DNA from 3 places in the Chryseobacterium sp. 'Rf worker isolate 10' genome. Region 1 is predicted to be linked to each of the others. Evidence: riboswitches for the same ligand, from Rfam matches in the RefSeq annotation. Region 1 holds a riboswitch; each other region holds the start of a gene.
The links. Region 1 has a riboswitch for cobalamin ahead of LKL37_RS21655 (acyl-CoA thioesterase). Riboswitches for the same ligand answer to the same signal wherever they lie in the genome.

Region 1 (4,274 bases):
CGTCAATAAGATCAGAAACATACATTTCGCGATTATTGATGAGACTTAGAATACAGAATTCCAGAATTCCTTTTCGCATTTGCGCTTTGGTATTTTCGGTATTCATCTTTGATAAGTTTTGTTAATTAGTTATATTTTTAGAAAAATGCTCCTAGCTAGCTGAGCCTATTCTAATTTTACATTACAAAGATATGTAAATAAAATGGTATTATGCAATACAAAGTAGTGAAATTTTTAAAATAAATAACATAAAATACTGGTAATCAGTTCTATAATTTTATATGTGGATTTTTATGAAAATGAATTTGAGAGGAAAATGTCTAAAAAATCTCTACATTTTAAATAAAATTGGAAGAAATACGGAGCAAAAAATCATCATTATTAATTATTGCTTATTACCGATTACTTATTACTCATATTATAGCCCCGATAGCAGCGGTTACCCCACAGCGGTTTGGATTCTGGCAGGGAGCGAGGAGTATGAGCGTATAGCGGGAAACAGCTTCTCAGAAATAAATATTCTCTTATTTAAAGGATTTTAATTGTTTTAAATCTTCCAGATAATGAGTTTTGAATTTTGAGATCGGTGTTATGATTCGTATTTTTGTTAGGAAAAAAACACCTAAATCATTTACTATTACCATGAATTTATTCAATAAGTATAAGCATTTACCGGCTTTTGTTTTGCTGGGGCCTGCCTGTTTCGGACAATATCAGTTTGAGGTTAAAAACGCATCGAAGAGCTATGATGCAGTCATTCACGTGGATAATTGCTATGACGGCCGATGTAACGGAAAAGGAACTGTAGATTTGTTTGATCATAAAAACACAAAGGTGCAGACTTTTGTATCTGATGACCTGGTCCTGAATCTTAATGAAGGCGAAAAGCCAACGCAAGGGAAAATGTTTCAGCTAAAGAACGAAAACAGTCCTATAATCATTGATGACTTTAATTTTGACGGGACAGAAGATATAGCGGTAAGAAATGGTAATATGGGGAATTATAGCTCTGCTTCTTATGATGTATATGTATTCAACAGCACGAGAATGGCATTTGTGAAGAGTAAGGAGCTTACGGATCTTGCTTCCAGCTCTTTTGATATTTTTGAGGTTGATGCCAAGCGAAAACGTCTCATAGCCTATGGAAAATCTGGCTGCTGTGATATTTTTACAACGGAATATGCTGTAATTCCGAATAAAGGACTTGATAAAGTTCTGGAAAAAGAAGAAGATATGACGGTAGAAGGTCGCGTAAAGGTGATTACAAAAGAGAAGATTAATAATAAATGGGTAACCAAAACCAAGGTATATCCATCAGAACAATACAATAGAGAAAAGTAAAATGAAAATTCAGAAAGAAATAGATTTTATCCTGGCAGTGGATGCTTTGAAAAATGTACAGAGAAGAAATTATAATGCAGATGACTCCCGAAGAGAGAACACAGCAGAACATTCCTGGCAGATTATTATTCTGGCTCAGATCCTTTATCCATATGCTAAAAACCGCGCAGATATTGATTTATTAAGAGTGATAAGAATGCTCTCTATCCACGATCTTGTAGAAATAGAAGCCGGAGATACTTTTATTTTTGATGAAAAAGCAATGGTAGGAAAGTTTGAAAGAGAAAAGGCATCTGCTCAAAAGATTTTCGGAATTCTTGATGAGCCTTTACGTACAGAATTCTTTAATCTATGGCTTGAATTTGAAGATGAGAAAACGCCAGATGCTATTTTTGCATGTGGAATTGATAGAATAATGCCGTTTATCTTAAATTCCCACACTTCAGGAAAAAGCTGGACGGAAGCGGGAGTGACAGAAAAGCAAATCCGAAATATGCTTGAAAATGCGATCAGTAGAGCATCGGACGAAATGGGAGAGGCTTTTGAACTTTTATTGAGCCAAAGTCTGGAAACAGAAAAAGTGGTAAAATAGCTTTGATAAGAATACAATAAGAATCGGGCGGCCTCTGGCCGCCCGATTCTTTATTACTTATAGTATCTGGATTGGTTTCTTGAATTCGTCAATCGCTACAAAAGTAAAATCACCTACAATGGCTTTTTCTCTTTCGTAGGAATACATTTGCTCGGTATAGATCTCAACGTTTACTTTCATACTGGTTTTTCCCACGTAGGAAACTTTCCCGATTAGCTCCACAATGGTTCCGGCAGGAATAGGTTTCTTGAAATCTATCTTGTCACTGCTTACTGTTACCACTCTTTTTCTTGCAAATCGGGTAGCAGTAATAAAAGCTACTTCGTCCATCAGCTGCATAGCCGTACCACCAAAAAGGGTATCGTAATGATTGGTTGTGTTAGGGAAAACCGCTTTAAAGATACTGGTTTCGGATGCTTTAATTCTTTCTTCTGTAGTCATATATCATTATTAATTAAAGCGAAATGAAAACGATATTAAAACAACAGAACAATAACAGGAATCAAGAGAATCCCTGAAACAATCCATCAGATCAATACAACTTCAAATCGCGAAAGTTACTTGTTTAAGAAATAGGCAGGTCTCCTGACTTGTAACATCTTTTATCTCCTTCCCATGCCTCGCACAGTGGATCTTTGATAAAGATTACAGTTACTTACAGTTGCGCGACAGTCCGTGATTTTCACACGGTTCCCTTTTAATCTGCAGTGATGCAGAACCAATTTCTATGATGAATAAGCGTTAAAACTTTTCGGGGGCAAAAATAATGAATTTATTCCGGATTATGGTAAATAATCTGGCTGATTACTCTTCCTTTCTTGATGGTCCACAGCGTAGTATATCTGTTTTCTCCTGAACCGTTGATCATATAAAGAAAAATATTGTCGTTATCCAGGGAGGTTACGCCTACATTCTCAAAATCCATGGTAGGCTGGAACATATTTTTGATGGCCTCTCTTACAAAAACAGACCCTCTTCCGGGCTGCTGTACCCTGATGGATTTGATTTCAGTCATCCCTTCGGGAAGATCATTCCCGATTCCCCATGGTTTTACTTTATCAATGGTAAGCAGTTTCCCTTCTGCATCTTTTTCCTTTTTACGGTATCCCGCGTTGGAAGGGTAAACATCAATGACTACTTTGCTTCTTTGAGCAGTAGGAATTTTGGGGTCAGAATTATCTGTGAAAATAAGTGATCTTCCGTTTTTAGATTTGGAAGGAGTATAGGCCGGAAGCTGATCAATATAGGCGATACGTTCTTTATTCACCATTCCTTCTTTATCAAGAGTTTCATAACGTACAAAAGGTTTATCATCATCCTGTTTTTCGGGATATTTGATCCAGATCCACTCTGTTTCTCCGGGAGCAGGCTTTACATAAACAAATACATCACCTTTACGCATACGGATCTTGTCTACAATTTTTCTGTAGTTGTCCTTATGAACCCGTACATTGGCATATCCTTCTTCAGCCTTTACAACTCCGAAAGGAACTTTATTCTGCCCTTTTACAAAAGCTATAGATAGAATACTGAAAGCAGATAAATAGAATGCTTTGTTTATGAAAGTCATCATGAAAATTTTTTAATCCTTCAAATATATAAATTAAATGCTTTTCGGAAGATAATTATAGCGCTGCAGTTCACTTAAATCTTGTATTTGTTTCAGATGACCGCCAGAAAGCAGATATATAGAGTCAGAAATATCCAGAACATCTTTAAAGTTATGATCAGAAATAATAAATCCTTTATGAGATGATTGCTGACGGATATTTTTCTTTAATTCTTCAGTAACTTTTGGAGAAAGACTGTGAAATGGCTCGTCCAATAAAATAAAGTCTGCTTCAGAATAAATGACCATAAGAGTTTCAATAATTCTCTGTTCACCTTTGGAAAGGGTTTTAGGTTTTTGATCAAGGAAAGGTCTTACAAATTCTGAAGTAAAAAGCAACTCAGTATTTTTTTGATTACAAAAAAGAGGAATCAGATTTTTGATTTTTATATATTTGGGTAAAAAAAGATCCTGTGATAAGTAGGCAATTCTGTTTTTTCTATCGGATATGCCTTTCAGAATTTTATTATCATATTTTATAAACTGAGTATCACCATATTCTATTCCAAAGATAATTTTTAGCAGGGTTGATTTTCCGCTTCCATTTCTGCCAAGTAATCCCATGATTTGTCCTGTTTCACATCCTATATAGATATCCTGCAGAATTTTTCTTTCACTAAAAGATTTTGTTACACTATCAACATGCAGTTTACTCATAAGAACAATGTTATAATTTTTACAGCAAGACTTAATAATAGGGTTCCTGCCCAAAGAAAAGTTCTTGAAAACCCT
Region 2 (4,274 bases), on a different contig from region 1:
CCAAGACAGTGGCTCCAGCTTCGAAGGCTGAAAGAAGCTCATTTTCTGCTTACTCAAAAAGGAAGATCCGTTTCTGACATTTATCTGGATCTGGGATTTGAAAATTTATCCCATTTCTCCTTTGCATTTAAAAAACAGTTTGGTTATCCTCCAAGCACATTGCAGGCAAAATAATTCAATATTTCATCAATGTTTTAAAGGATTACCATAATAAATCGTGCCATGAATATCATGGCACGATCCGGGTGATTGTATCTAATTATTTCTAAAGTTTTCTAAAGTGCATATTCTACGGAAGCTTCTTTAGCAGCTGCTACCATTGCTATTAAAGCTTTTTCGGTTTCATCCCAGTGTCTTGTTTTCAGTCCGCAGTCTGGGTTTACCCAAAGTTGATTGGCAGGAATCACATTCTGGGCCTTTCTCAGCAGTTCGATCATTTCTTCTTTTGACGGAACTCTTGGTGAGTGAATGTCATATACTCCGGGACCAATTTCATTTGGATATTTAAAATCGGCAAAAGCATTCAGCAGTTCCATCTGAGAGCGGGAGCATTCTATGGTAATCACGTCCGCATCCATGTCAGCAATGTTTTCAATAATATCATTGAATTCTGAATAACACATATGCGTATGGATTTGGGTCGCATCTTCTACTCCACTTGCTGAAATTCTAAAGGCTTCTACAGCCCATTTCAGATAATTCTGCCAGTCTGTTTTTCTTAACGGAAGTCCTTCTCTGATAGCAGGTTCGTCAATCTGAATAATCCTGATCCCAGCTTTTTCCAGATCCACAACTTCATCACGGATCGCCAAAGCAATTTGTTTACACGTTTCGGAACGAGGCTGATCATCACGTACAAAAGACCACTGTAAGATGGTAACCGGACCTGTAAGCATTCCTTTTACCCATTTTTCAGTCTGGGATTGTGCATATTGAGACCAGTAAACTGTCATAGGAGTCGGGCGGGAAACATCACCAAAGATTACAGGAGGTTTTACACAACGGCTTCCGTAGCTTTGTACCCATCCGTTTTTGGTGAATACAAATCCTTCCAGCTGTTCTCCGAAGTATTCTACCATGTCGTTACGCTCAAATTCCCCGTGAACCAGTACATCTATACCGATTTCTTCCTGCCAGCGGATTGTTCTCTGAGTTTCTTCTTTCAGTAAAGTATCATATTGCTCTGCCGTAAGCTCTCCTTTTTTGAATTGGGCTCTCCAGCTTCTTACCTCTATTGTCTGCGGGAATGATCCGATGGTGGTAGTTGGGAATAAAGGAAGCTGCAATACTTCCTGCTGTTCTTCTTTTCGGATTTTGAAGGTATTTATTCTCTGAGCATCCTTTTCAGTAACAGCATTGGCTCTTTGTTTCACCTGATCATTATGAATAAGAGAAGAAGTTCTTCTGTTCTCAATAGCTCTTTTATTTTCTTCGAATGCTTCAAGAACCTGTTCATTTTCTGTTCCTGTTGCCAGTTCTTTAAGGGTTACCACTTCCGCTACTTTTTGTTTGGCAAAAGCCAGCCAGTTTTTGATTTCAGGATTAAGACTAGTTTCAAAATCCAGATCACACGGTGAATGAAGCAATGAACATGATGGTGCAATGAAAATTCTTTCAGATCCTAATTTCTCAACTGCTTTTCTGATGAAAGACAGCGATTTTTCATAATCATTTTTCCAGATATTTCTGCCGTCAATTACCCCTAATGAAAGACTTAAGCTTTCCGGGATAACATTCAGGATATCATCCAGCTGTTCAGGATTTCTAACCAAGTCAATATGTAGTGTGTTCACCGGAAGTGAAGTGGCAAGCGATGTATTATCTTTTAATCCGTCAAAATAAGTAGCAACGATAAATTTCAGTTTTGGGAAACGTTTTCTTATTTCAGCATATACAGAAAGATAGATTTCTTTTGCTTTCTCTGTTAAATCCAATGCCAGAAAAGGTTCATCAAACTGAATCCATTCAGCACCCTGCTCCTGAAGTTTGGTTAAAATTTCTATGTACACAGGAAGAAGATTTCCGGCAAGATCTAACTTATCAAATCCTTCTTCTTTTTCTTTTCCTAATAGCAGATAAGTAACCAGACCGATAATAACAGGTTTAGCATTGATCCCAGCCTGCTTTGCTCCGGCAAATTCATTGAAAATTTTGTCTGAGCTTAGTTTAAATTGTTGGTTTTTATAAAATTCCGGAACGATATAGTGATAGTTGGTATCGAACCATTTGGTCATTTCCATTGCTGTGATATCCAGTCCATCTTTCTGATATCCTCTTGCCATGGCAAAGTAAAGATCCAGCTCAGAATTGTTTTTTTTAAGCACTACTTCATGATAACGAGTCGGGATTGCTCCTACCACAAGGCTCATATCCAATACCTGATCATAATAGGAAAAATCATTACACGGGATAAGGTCTATTCCTGCTTCCTTCTGGATATTCCAGTTTTGATTACAGATATTTCTACCTGTGTTCAGAAGTTCTTCCAAAAGGATTTTACCTGACCAATACTGCTCGCAGGCTTTTTTGAGTTCTCTTTTGCTACCAATACGCGGATAGCCCAGAATGTGAGTTTGCATTTTTTTAAACTTTTTAATTAAACTTAATATTAAAGCCCTTTAAAATGCTTCTGCATGTTTTAACGGATAAAAATTTCAGGAAATAATGACATAGCGAACAATGCAGTTTCCCTTTGAGAGAAAATACATGAATCCGATATATCATCTGTATGACCCAAAAGCTTCAGACCGCGAAAGCATTGTCAATTCAGTAAAGGCAGGTCTCCTGACTTGTAACAGTTTCCGTCATCCTTCCCGCTTTTGGCAGTGGATCTGCAAGGACAGAAACCTTTGATGTGTTACTTACAGTTGCGCGACAGCTCGTGATTTTCACACGATTCCCTATTAATCTACCTTAAGTAAAACCTTTCCTGTTTGATGAAGTATCTATAAAGAACTGTACTTTTACCTTTAACAATTGCTTTGAGTAAAAGTTTTTAATTTTGTGTAAAATTAACAATACAGAATAAAGATACAATTAAAAAGAAATAATTAAGCAAATTAAACTTTTGAAAACAAAAATAAAAGAATATAATTCTTTACATTTGACTGTTTTAATTATTTAAAAGAATAATATTCTGTGGAACAACTCGATGATAAGGACTTACAGCTGCTCAGGCTGCTCCAGAAAAATGCAAAACTGACCGTTAAAGAATTGGCAAAGGAAGTGAACCTCTCTACTTCACCTGTTTTTGAAAGGGTGAAAAGACTGGAACAGGACGGATTTGTTAAAAGATATGCCGCAGTTCTTGATGCTGAAAAACTGAACCGGGGATTTACGGTTTTCTGCCAGATTAAACTGAAAATTCACGACAGATCTGTGGGTTATGATTTTGTAAAAGAAATTTTAGAAATTGAAGAAGTTGCTGAATGTTACAATATTTCCGGTGATTTTGATTTTCTTCTGAAAGTTCAGGTAAGAGATATGAAACATTACCAGGATTTTGTTTTCAATAAGCTTGGATCCGTAGATTCAATCGGGAGTACACACAGTACTTTTGTGATGGCTGAAGTGAAAAATAATCATGGATTAACGATATAGCTTTTTAAAGCTGATCCATTTATACTAAAAAATCCGCCAAATATTGGCGGATTTTTTAATATTTTGAAGTTTTTCCAGCAATTAATTGGCAGCCGGATCAACAAGTTCTGTAGTTAAGCCGAGTGATTTCAACAGGTTTTTACTATCAAAAAGCAAAGTCGCATAATGTTTCCCTTTCTTAAAAACCAGCTTTGAGCCTCCTGGAAACTCACTGCCTGAAGCTAATTTCTGTGTTTTTGCATTGTATTTACTGAACTTGGTTTTACTATCCTGCAATGTACTTTTATTCAGGATAAGGCCAAAAGGCAATCCCTCTACCACTAAAGGTTTATTGTCTGAAGTTGAAAAAAACATCTCATTAACAGCATTGTCTTTCTCCAAACTGCAATAAAGCTCCAATCCTGTTTTTGTAGGCCATTTCGCATATTTTTCTTCATTGGCATCTTCATAAAAAACGGTTTTCACATTCAGTGCTTTTGAGATCTTATCAGTAGTCTGCGGGAAAACAAATTCTGAGTTTTTATCTAATAAGGAATTTAAAGTGGCTGTTTTCTGTGAAAATATGGTTGAGCTTACTACCAGAAAAAAAATAGTTACCATAAAAGTAAATCGTTTCGTCTGCATGGCAAATTGTATAATTTTAATGATTTGATGGCTAAAGGTATTAAAATTAT
Region 3 (4,274 bases), on a different contig from region 1:
ATGTGGGACGGAGTGATTCATAATCTTAATGAACAGCCTATCAGTCCGATTACAGATATCAATGAAATGGACAGTTCCATACCGGAAGCTATTTCAAAGATAAAAGACGATCAGAAGTATAAAAAACTTTTCAGAGAAGCCTATGGGGATGAAACCATTACCGGAGAAAGAATTCTGAAAGCATTGTCGCAGTTTATGGCTTCTTTAATTTCTGCAGATTCAAAATATGACAGATTTAAGCAAGGAAAAGAGCAGCTAACTTCAACAGAATCTCAAGGAATGGCTTTGTTTGGACAGAAATGTGCCTCCTGTCATAGTGGAGAACTGTTTACTGATGAGAGTTTCAGAAACACGGGAATGTATTACAATACAGAATTCAAGGATGCAGGACGTTACAGAGTTTCCCTTAATCAGGTAGACTGGATGAAATTTCGTGTTCCCAGTCTGAGAAACGTAGAATATACAGCACCTTATATGCATGACGGTAGATTTTACACTTTAGAAGCGGTACTCAATTTCTATTCAGATCAGGTGGAAGATAATGCCAATCTTGATCCTCAGCTGAAACAGAACGGTCATGTGGGAATTGCCATGAACAGTCAGGAAAAACAGTCGATTATTGCATTCCTGAAAACATTATCGGATAAAAGTTTTATATCCAATCCAAAATTTGCAGAATAATTTATAGAAAACATGAAGAAGATTATAGTGATAGTAAGTTTGATCCTGTTTAACCAGTATCAGGCAAAGACCATTAGAGACAGTGCTTATAGTGCTCCGCAAACCTTTAGCAGATTCGATTTTGATGATGATTGTGATGCCTGTGGCTGTGCGGCAGGAAACGGATCTTCCGGCTTTGAGTCTTTATTGAATCCACAATTTGTAGGAATCAAATACTTTGCTCAGCATTACAAAGCCAAAGAAAACTTATTTGTGAAAGACCTTACGCAGGATCAGTATTTCAATACTTTACAGCTTTGGGGAAAAATTCCGCTGACTAAAAAACTCAGTGTATATGCAAGTCTGCCCTTCCATTTCCATGAAAAGAAAACAATGCAGGGAGATATTAAGATTAATGGAATAGGGGATCTGAACCTAATGGGAATTTACCAGCTGATGAGTTCTAAAGATAATTTCCATCATCTGAGCGGAGGTTTGGGTGTAAAAATTCCGCTTGGAAAATTTGATGAAAAAGGAGTCTCCGGGGTCAATCCGAGTTTTCAGTTGGGAACCGGAAGCTGGGATTATCAGGCCGCTTTGAATTATAAATTTCAGAAAAACAAAGTCGCAGTATTGGTCAATACAGACTATACCATCAAAACAGAGAATAAGAAGAATTACCGCTTTGGAAACCAATGGAACTATGCTGCAACGGGTTTTTATCAAATTGCAGGAAATGAAAAATCCATTTTTTCTGTAAAGACCGGAGTTCAGGGAGAGGTTTATGCACAGAACAAACAATTTGATGAAGCCCTGCCCAATACTGCAGGAAGTGCTTTGTACGGAAAGCTGGGATTTGAAGCTTCTTATAAAAAGCTGAGTCTTGGAAGTGAGATCATGCTTCCCATGTACACGCATCTTGCAGGAGGAGATATTGAAGCAAAATCAAGGTTTAGTATTTTCCTGAATATTGGAATTTAAAGCAAAACCCTTGATAAAATCAGGTTAAAGCTCCTTCGGGAGCTTTAATTGTTTATGAATCATGATTTTAATTGGGGATTAGGAATTATTATTTATCTTTGCCGAAATTTGGTGAGCCCTAAAAAGCTCTTAAAAGGGAATCCGGTGAAAATCCGGAACAGACCCGCTGCTGTAAGCTCCGCACCAAAGTTTTTGAAGAATATATCCACTGTTTTTTTAATGGGAAGGATTTCAAAAATGGAGTAAGTCAGAAGACCTGCCAGAAAATAATCGTTTGACGCTTTCGTGGAATAAAGCTTAGGACATCAATGATTCTGTGCAGTGACAGCTGTGCTTTGTCGTTGTATTCTTACATCCATTAGCGTCTTCATGATACTAAATGAGCTAATGGCGGCAAAACTAACTACTTCTGCAATTCAAAAAACTGTTTTCACTATATTGGTGATCACATCTCAACTTTTATATTCTCAAAAAAAGAAGAATGATACTCTGAAGGAAGAATCCATTAAGGCAATCAGTCTCTACAAAAAGAATTTTAAAGAGATCCTTCCGGCACAAACCCTAGAGGGAGAGCAGCTGGAAAGACTGAACAGCCAATCTGTTGCAGATGCACTGCGGTATTTTTCAGGTGTTCAGATCAAAGACTATGGAGGATTGGGCGGTTTGAAAACCATTAATATCCGAAGTATGGGAAGCCAGCATGTAGGTGTTTTTTATGATGGAATTCAACTGGGGAATGCCCAAAACGGGCTGGTAGATCTGGGAAGATATTCTTTGGACGATCTGGAAGAAATATCATTGTATAACGGCCAGAAAAGTGAAATCTTTCAGCCGGCAAAAGACTTCGGGTCTTCCGGATCTATCTATTTACAGCCTAAAACTCCGGTATTTAAAGGAAATAGGAAAACCAATCTTGTTATAAGAGCAAAAAGTGCTTCAATTGATCTTTTCAATCCTTCATTCCGATTGGAACAGAAGATTTCAGACCGGGTTTCTGCCAGCTTCAGTGGAGAATTTATGCAGAGTGACGGAATTTACAGATTTCGATATGCCAAGAAATATCCTGATGGACAACAGGCTTATGATACCATCGCAAAGAGACAGGATTCAGACATTCGGGCAAAACGTTTTGAAACTTCTTTAAATGGAACTTTAAATAACGGAAGCTGGAACATCCGTGGTTATGGTTATATTTCAAACCGTGGAATGCCGGCTCCTATTGTGAATGGTCGTTTTGGAGGAAGAGGAGCGAGACTTTCCGATGAAAATTATTTTGTGCAGGCTAATCTGAGAAAAAAGCTGTTTCCCAAATTTGAAACACAGCTGAAAGCAAAATTCGCTTACGATTATACTCATTTCATGGATACGGTTCGTTCACAATCTATTATTTATACCGATAACACCTATATCCAGCGAGAGCTTTACCTTTCTTCATCCAATATCTATTCAATCACGCCCAATTGGGATGTCAGCCTGAGTGGAGATTTTCAGTACAATAATCTGGACGCCAATCTGGATAATTTTTCTTATCCTACCCGTTACACAACATTGGTAGCATTGGCAACAACGTATCAGTGGAACAGGTTCAAAATTCTGGGAAGCCTTTTAGGGACCTTTACTTTTGAAGAAGTAAGGAAAAACAAAAGACCGGGAGATGCCAGAGAATGGACACCTGCTGTATTTATGAGCTATCAGCCGGAAATTATTCCCGAACTTACCCTTAGAGCATTTTATAAAAGAATTTTCCGACTTCCAACCTTCAATGATTTGTATTATACCAATATCGGAAATACTTACCTGAAACCGGAATTCACCAATCAGTATGATGTAGGATTTACCTATCAGAAGAATTATAAAAATGGTTTCTTTAAAAGCTTTTATGCTAAAGCAGACGGCTATTATAACAAAGTTCAGGATAAAATTGTAGCGGCTCCTAACGGAAGCATGTTCCGCTGGCTGATGATGAACCTTGGAATGGTTGAAATCATAGGAGCCGATGTAAATCTTCAGACTGAATTACAGCTGGGACAAGTAAAGCTAAGACCATTGCTTTCCTATACTTATCAAAGTGCCAGAGATATGAGTGATCCGGAGGATACTTTCTATCGCAATCAGATTCCTTATACACCATGGCACAGCGGATCATTCACCCTGATGGCGGATTATAAAGACTGGAGTTTCAATTACAGTGCAATGTACGTAGGAGAAAGATATGACGTGAATCAGGATAATATTCAATACAATTATGTTCAGCCCTGGTATACTCACGATCTGTCTGTTCAGAAAAAATTCAATTGGGCGAGTCATCAATTTAAAGTAAGCCTTGAGATGAATAATATTTTCAATCAATACTATGATGTGGTCATCAATTATCCGATGCCAGGAAGAAATTTTAAACTTATTCTAAACTTCACCCTATGAGAAAACTAAACTTTTATTTTTTATTTATTGTATTAGCTTTTCTTACTTCATGCCGTACAGATGACATTATTGTCCGTCAGGAAGTGGTAGAAGGTCTTCCCTCAGAAAATACGGCTATAAAAGGCTTTTATATGCTCAATGAAGGGAATATGGGGAGCAATAAATGTACGCTGGATTTTTTTGATTATACCAAAGGAACCTATTACCGGAAT

Region 2: another riboswitch for cobalamin. It lies ahead of metE (5-methyltetrahydropteroyltriglutamate--homocysteine S-methyltransferase); the one in region 1 lies ahead of LKL37_RS21655 (acyl-CoA thioesterase).
Region 3: another riboswitch for cobalamin. It lies ahead of LKL37_RS17080 (TonB-dependent receptor plug domain-containing protein); the one in region 1 lies ahead of LKL37_RS21655 (acyl-CoA thioesterase).

Annotation. Positions count from the first base shown of each region.
Region 1 is NZ_JBOZOF010000006.1:134,519-138,792, reverse strand. It holds gene LKL37_RS21670 (PadR family transcriptional regulator) at 1-106, opposite strand, end outside; gene LKL37_RS21665 (XAC2610-related protein) at 643-1,341, shown strand; gene LKL37_RS21660 (HD domain-containing protein) at 1,343-1,933, shown strand; gene LKL37_RS21655 (acyl-CoA thioesterase) at 1,991-2,374, opposite strand; cobalamin riboswitch at 2,492-2,671, opposite strand; gene LKL37_RS21650 (hypothetical protein) at 2,706-3,506, opposite strand; gene LKL37_RS21645 (ATP-binding cassette domain-containing protein) at 3,537-4,199, opposite strand.
Region 2 is NZ_JBOZOF010000001.1:953,150-957,423, reverse strand. It holds gene LKL37_RS04175 (helix-turn-helix domain-containing protein) at 1-174, shown strand, start outside; gene metE (5-methyltetrahydropteroyltriglutamate--homocysteine S-methyltransferase) at 276-2,579, opposite strand; cobalamin riboswitch at 2,758-2,943, opposite strand; gene LKL37_RS04165 (Lrp/AsnC family transcriptional regulator) at 3,139-3,600, shown strand; gene LKL37_RS04160 (hypothetical protein) at 3,682-4,224, opposite strand.
Region 3 is NZ_JBOZOF010000003.1:599,882-604,155, forward strand. It holds gene LKL37_RS17070 (cytochrome-c peroxidase) at 1-681, shown strand, start outside; gene LKL37_RS17075 (transporter) at 694-1,641, shown strand; cobalamin riboswitch at 1,734-1,919, shown strand; gene LKL37_RS17080 (TonB-dependent receptor plug domain-containing protein) at 2,029-4,062, shown strand; gene LKL37_RS17085 (YncE family protein) at 4,059-4,274, shown strand, end outside.